2 regions of the Mesorhizobium sp. M0077 genome follow, and region 1 is predicted to be linked to the other one. Evidence: riboswitches for the same ligand, from Rfam matches in the RefSeq annotation. Region 1 holds a riboswitch; the other holds the start of a gene.
The links. Region 1 has a riboswitch for S-adenosylmethionine ahead of NKJ57_RS12180 (O-succinylhomoserine sulfhydrylase). Riboswitches for the same ligand answer to the same signal wherever they lie in the genome.
Positions count from the first base shown of each region.

Region 2: linked by a shared signal. The riboswitch ahead of metX (homoserine O-acetyltransferase MetX) and the one ahead of NKJ57_RS12180 (O-succinylhomoserine sulfhydrylase) in region 1 are both predicted to bind S-adenosylmethionine.

Region 1 is NZ_JAMYUL010000005.1:1,295-4,702, forward strand. Features, by position in the region: gene NKJ57_RS12175 (2'-deoxycytidine 5'-triphosphate deaminase) at 1-915, opposite strand, end outside; SAM riboswitch at 1,056-1,133, shown strand; gene NKJ57_RS12180 (O-succinylhomoserine sulfhydrylase) at 1,191-2,381, shown strand; gene NKJ57_RS12185 (ceramide glucosyltransferase) at 2,393-3,408, opposite strand, start outside.
Region 2 is NZ_JAMYUL010000007.1:171,965-175,372, forward strand. Features, by position in the region: gene NKJ57_RS16385 (DUF1330 domain-containing protein) at 1-117, shown strand, start outside; gene metW (methionine biosynthesis protein MetW) at 125-739, opposite strand; gene metX (homoserine O-acetyltransferase MetX) at 736-1,905, opposite strand; SAM riboswitch at 1,966-2,043, opposite strand; gene hisC (histidinol-phosphate transaminase) at 2,169-3,278, shown strand; gene NKJ57_RS16405 (prephenate/arogenate dehydrogenase family protein) at 3,283-3,408, shown strand, end outside.

The DNA.
Region 1 (3,408 bases):
CCGGCTGCCGGTGCCGCCTGAGGCCGAATGGCCGAAGCCCGGATCGAAGAAGCCGGCATAGTGAACACGGAATTCGCCAACCAGCGGATCGAAGGGCGTCATCTCGGCGGCGTAGAGCGGCGGCACGTGCACGGCTTCGCGGCTGACCAGGATGTAGAACTCGTCCGGGTCGAGCACCAGTTCGCCGGCGCCGCTCTTATAGAGCGGCTCCCAGAAATCGACGGCATCCTGGACGGCGCGCTTGTCGACATCGACCAAGCCGGTGTGATGCTTGCCGCGATAGCCGACCAGGCCGTTCTGGTCGCCGTCAAGATCGATCGACAGCGCAATGCCGCCGCCGGAAATGTTGGGCGGCTCGGTCGCCACCAGCATCTCGGCGCGGTGCAATTCGTTCAGTTCTGCCTCCGACAACAGCGCGTTGCCGGTGCGAAAGCGGATCTGCGACAGCCTCGATCCGGCGCGTACGACGATCGGGAAGGTGCGCGGACTGACTTCGAGATAAAGCGGCCCGTGATAGCCGGGGGCGATCTTGTCGAACTCATGGCCGCGATCGGTCATCACCCGGGTGAAGATGTCGAGCCGGCCGGTCGAGCTCTTCGGGTTGGCCGAGGCCGACACGTTTGCGGGCAGCGCCAGGCTTTCGAGCAGCGGCACGATGTAGACGCAGCCGGTTTCCAGCACCGCGCCCTCGGCGAGACTGAACTCATGCAATTTCAGCCGGTGAAGCTTGTCGGCCACCAGATGATCGGGACCCGGCAGGAAGGAGGCGCGCACGCGAAAAGCCTTGTCGCCGAGCCTGAGATCGAGGCTCGCCGGCTGCACCTGGTCGACATCGAGCGCGCGCGGCGACTTCAGCGCGCCGGACTGAAACAGCGCGGAAATGTCCTGATCGGGAAGAATGCCTGTCTGCCGCAAAAGGCTGGCTCCGCTCCAAGGTCGGTCTCTTTGTGGCAGGTTCTTGCCGCAAAACCGCTGGATATTATTGCGGAACCTGCCTGGTACAAACCTCTTAATGAAGCCGGCAATTGACGCAAGCGCAGGTGAGGTCTAAAGGGTCGTTATCCCGTGGTGATTTGGCCGGTCGGCTTGCAGCCACGTTAAACAAGTCGCTAAAGGACCGTCGGGCCGCAAGGCCATATGGACCGGTTGCGACTTTCGCGGCCGGTTTTTTTGTGTCTGGAACAAAAGCGATGAGCACCAAGAAGCGTAACTGGAAACCTCAGACCGCACTCGTGCACGGGGGAACGCTGCGTTCCCAGTTCGGCGAGACGTCCGAAGCGATGTACCTCACCCAAGGCTATGTCTACGAGACGGCGCAGGCTGCCGAGGCCCGTTTCAAGGGCGAGGAGCCGGGCTTCATCTATTCGCGCTATGCCAACCCTACCGTCGACATGTTCGAAAAGCGCATGTGCGCGCTGGAGGGTGCCGAAGATGCGCGCGCCACGGCGTCCGGCATGGCGGCGGTGACGGCAGCGCTCCTGTGCAGCGCCAAGGCCGGCGACCATATCGTTGCGGCGCGCGCGCTGTTCGGCTCCTGCCGCTGGGTGGTGGAGACGCTGGCGCCGAAATACGGCATCGAGGCAACGCTGGTCGACGGCACCGACATCGCCAACTGGGAAAAGGCGGTGCGGCCGAACACGAAACTGTTCTTCCTGGAAAGCCCGACCAATCCGACGCTGGAAGTGGTCGACATCGCAGCGGTGGCGGCGCTCGCCACCTCGATCGGCGCCAGGCTGATCGTCGACAATGTCTTTGCCACGCCCTTGCAGCAGAAGCCCTTGCAGCTCGGCGCCCATATCGTCGTCTACTCCGCGACCAAGCACATTGACGGCCAGGGACGCTGTCTCGGCGGCATCATCCTGTCGGACAAGAAATGGATCGACGAGAATTTGCACGACTATTTCCGCCACACCGGCCCGAGCCTGTCGCCGTTCAACGCCTGGACGCTGCTCAAGGGCCTGGAGACGCTGCCGGTTCGGGTGCGCCAGCAGACGGAAAGCGCGGCCAAGATCGCGGATTTCCTGGCAGGACGGCCGGAAATCGCCCGCGTCATCTATCCCGGCCGCGCCGACCACCCGCAGGCCGACATCGTCAAGAAGCAGATGACAGGCGGATCGACGCTGATCTGCCTCGACGTCAAGGGCGGCAAGCAGGCGGCCTTCGCCTTGCAGAACGCGCTCGACATCGTGCTGATCTCCAACAATCTCGGCGACGCCAAGAGCCTGATCACCCATCCGGCGACCACCACGCACAAGAACCTCAGCGACGAAGCTCGCGCCGAGCTCGGCATCGGGCCGGGAACGCTCAGGCTGTCGGTCGGCCTTGAGGACACGGACGATCTGCTGGAGGACGTTGCGCAGGCGCTGAAGGCAGCCGGGTAGGCCGCGAGGCGTCACGCTCCCGACGAAGCCTCTTCCAGCTCGGCTGCCTTGGTGCCGATGATCATGGTGTTGCCGCGCCAGTCGACGGCGCCGCTCAGCCAGCCGCGCGCCCAGATGGCGGGAAGCATCATGTCGCGGACCATCATCGCCGGGACCATGCGCAGCGACAGGTGCCAGCCCTTGGCCGCGGCCAGCGCGCATTCGGGAATGTAGGCCGCCGCCAGCACGGCCAACACCGTGGCCGGCAGGCTGACGCCGGCACTTGCTGCCGCCACCAGCGCCAACGCCAACGGCACGGCGACGCCGGTCAGGATCTCGGGTGCGAAAAACAGCGGGAAGGTGACGCGGCGCAACCGCGCCCAGCGCGCCTGACGCGACCAGATGTCGGCAAGTCGGCGCTGCCCCAGTGGTTGCTCGAAAGGCGAGGCAACGAGATTGACGCGCAGGCCCAGTCCGTTGACCAGCTTGGTCGCAGCAGCATCCTCGGCGATCTCGGCGGCCAGCGCGCGGATACCGCCATTGGTATCGAGCATCGGCTTGTTCCACAGCATGCTCTTGCCCTGGGCAAAGCCGAGGCCAAGCGCCTCGCCGGCATATTGCCAGCGCGCCTGCAGCGTGTTGAGGAACGCGCATTCGACCTCGGCCCAGAAGCCATCCGGCCGAGAGCCGATCGGCGTCGAGCAGATAAGCCCGGTATTGGTCCGCCAGGCCGCCATCATGTGCTGGACGTAATCCCTAGGCATCAGCACGTTGGAATCCGCGAGAATAACCCAATGAAAGTGCGCCGCTTCCCAGCCCTTGACGCAGTTGTTGAGCTTCGGGTTGCTGCTGACGCGGTCGTCGCCGATCAGCAGCCTAGCCGGTACCTTGGGAAACAGGACGATCGCCCTGTTTATCAGTTTGACGACGGGATCGTCGGCGTGAGCGACGCAGAAGATCAGTTCGTAGCGCGGCCAGTCGAGCGAGAAAGCTCGCTGCAGCGTCTCTTGTGTGAACGGCTCCACGCCGCGCGACGGCACGACGATCG
Region 2 (3,408 bases), on a different contig from region 1:
TACGATTCATCAGCCTATCGGGAGATTCTGGCCTTGCGCACCGACAACTCCCACGCCGATGTGATCATCGCCGATGGCGTTCAGCACCCGCACAAGGCGACGGACGTGCTGGAATAGGGGCAAACTACCGCTTCAGCAAGAACACCGCTTGCTGGCCGAAGAAATTCCAGAACCACCATGGCATCGACAGGCCGATCTTCTGGCCGTTGCCGTCGAGCGCGGTGGCTTTCTCGACCGAAGCGCCGAGTTCCTCGACCAGATTGACGAAGTCGCGGATGGTGCAGAAATGGATGTTGGGCGTGTCGTACCAGGAATAGGGCAGGTCCGCGGTCACCGGCATCCGGCCATTGACGAACAGCGACAGCCGCACCCGCCAGTGGCCGAAATTGGGGAAGGAGACGATGGCGCGGTTGCCGATTCGCAGCAGCTCGTCGAGCACCAGCTTCGGGTTGCGGGTCGCCTGCAGCGTCTGAGACAGGACGACGAAGTCAAAACCCTTGTCCGGATAGAATTCGAGGTCGGTATCGGCATCGCCCTGGATGACCGAGAGACCGCGCGCCACGCATTCATTGACGCCGCGCTGCGACAGCTCCAGCCCGCGGCCGTCGACCTGCTTGGTCTCCTGCAGGAGTTCGAGCAGCAGGCCGTCGCCGGAGCCGACATCGAGCACCCGCGACTGCGGCGGTATCAGGTTGGCCACGACTTCGAGGTCGACGCGCTGGCTGCCATTGACGCTCATGAGGCGAGCCCCCTTGCGCGGGCCGCCGAGCCGATGAAGCCCTTGATGGCGGCAAACAGTTCGGGTTCATCGAGCAGGAAGGCATCATGGCCGCGGTCGGTGTCGATCTCGACGAAGGAGACGGAGGCGCCGGCGGCGTTGAGCGCATGCACGATCGAGCGGCTCTCCTCGGTCGGGAACAGCCAGTCCGAGGTGAAGGACACCAGGCAGAAGCGGGTCTTGGTCCCGGCAAAGGCATCTGCCAACCGGCCGCCATGGTCGGCGGCGAGGTCGAAATAATCCATCGAACGGGTCATGTAGAGGTAGGAGTTGGCGTCGAAGCGGTCGACGAATGTCATGCCCTGGTGGCGCAGATAGCTTTCGATCTGGAAATCTGCGTCGAAACCGAAGGTCAGTGCTTCGCGGTCCTGCAGATTGCGGCCGAATTTCCGATGCAGGGCGGCTTCCGACAGATAGGTGATGTGGGCGGCCATGCGCGCCACGGCGAGCCCCTTTTCCGGGCGCTTGCCGTGCTCGAAATATTTGCCGCCATGCCAGTCCGGATCGGCCATGACGGCCTGCCGGCCGACCTCGTGGAAGGCGATGTTCTGCGAGGAATGGCGTGCGCCTGTGGCGATCGGCAGGGCCGAGAAGACGCGCTCGGAATAGCACGATGCCCATTCCAGCACCTGCATGCCGCCCATCGAGCCGCCGAGCACGCAAAACAGCTTTTCGATGCCGAAATGGTCGACCAGCATCAATTGCGCCCGCACCATGTCGCGGATGGTGATGATTGGCAGGTCGAGGCCGTAGGGCTTGCCGGTGGCGGGATTGGTCGAGGCCGGACCGGTGGAGCCGAGGCACCCGCCGATGACGTTGGAGCAGATGACGAAGAAGCGGTTGGTGTCGATGATCTTGCCGGGACCGATCAGCACTTCCCACCAGCCGGGCTTGCCGGTCACCGGATTGGTGTTGGCGACATGCTGGTCGCCGGTCAGCGCGTGGCAGACCAGGATGGCGTTGGTGCGGGCATCGTTGAGGGTGCCATAGGTCTGGTAGGCGATCTGGAACGGCGACAAAAGCGTGCCGGCGTCGAGCTTCAGCGGCTTGTCAGGGCCAAAACGCAACACCGGGCTCGACGGGCTGTCGGCCTCGTTGTTGGTTTTTGTAGCGCGGAGCGCGGCCATGTGACTCTCCTTGCCCGCCGTCAGGCAATAAAAAACCGGCAATGCGATCGCAAAGCCGGTTACGTCACGCAAACGGCCCTTTAGCGAGTTGTTTAACGTGGCTGCAAGCCGACCGGCCAAATCACCACGGAACTGTTGCGTTCTTCTAGAACTCGTGCGGCCCGGCGTCAACGGCCAGCTATGCCCGCCTCTCGACATTCGCGGCTACGGCTTGTATTTCCGCTGCGGCCTCCGGACGGAGGCATTCTGGATGGATTTGCGACATGGACAAGACAGCGGGCAAGGCACGGCCGACGCCCCGCGCGGGCATCATGGACATCGACGCCTATGTACCGGGCAAGAGCACGGCACCTGCCGGCGTCGCCAAGGTCCATAAATTGTCGTCGAACGAGAACCCGCTCGGCCCGTCGCCGAAGGCGATCGAGGCCGCGCGCGAAGTGGCCAGCAAGCTTGATGTCTATCCCGACGGCACCGCCCGCCGGCTGCGCGAGGCGATCGCCGAGGTGCACGGCCTCAACCCGGCAAACATCATCTGCTCCAACGGTTCCGACGAGATACTTGGCCTGCTGGCGCAGACCTATCTTGCGCCAGGCGATGAGGCGATTTTTACCGAACATGCCTTCATGGTCTACAAGATCTACATTCAGTCGGCGGGGGCCAAGCCGGTTGCTGTGAAGGAAACCGAGGAGCGCGCCGACGTCGACGCGATCCTGGCCGCGGTGACGCCGCGGACCAAAATCATCTTCCTCGCCAATCCCAACAACCCGACCGGCACCTATCTGCCGTTCCAGGAGGTCCGCCGCCTGCATGCCGCGCTCCCAGGCAACGTGCTTCTGGTGCTGGACGCGGCCTATGCCGAGTATGTCAGGCGCAATGACTATGAGGCAGGTATCGAGCTGGCGGGCAGCGCGCAGAATGTGGTCATGACCCGCACCTTCTCCAAGCTCGGCCTTGGCGGCGCGCGCATCGGCTGGATGTATGGCCCACTGCACATCGTCGATGCCATCAACCGCATCCGCGGCCCTTTCAACGTCAACGCAACAGCGATCGAGGCCGGCATTGCCGCCATCCGCGACCGCGCCCATGTCGAGCGCAGTTCGTTGCACAACGAGACCTGGCTCACCTGGCTGAATGAAGAACTGACGAAGCTTGGGCTGCGCGTGACGCCCAGCGTCGGCAATTTCGTCCTCATCCACTTTCCCGACGACAAGAAGCATTCGGCTGAGGCGGCGGACGATTACCTCACCCAGCGCGGCTATATATTGCGGCGCGTTACCGGCTATGGCTTTCCCAATGCGCTGCGCATGAGCGTCGGCACCGAAGAAGCAAATCGCGGCGTCATCGATGCCCTCACGACATTCCTGAAAAGCTGAAACAATGACAGCACCGATGTTTGAAAAGATCGCGCTGGTCGGCATCGGCCTGATCGGCTCGTCGCTGGCCCGCATCATCCGCCGCGAGGGCCTGGCCCGCCATGTCGCCATCGCGACGCGCAGCCCGGCC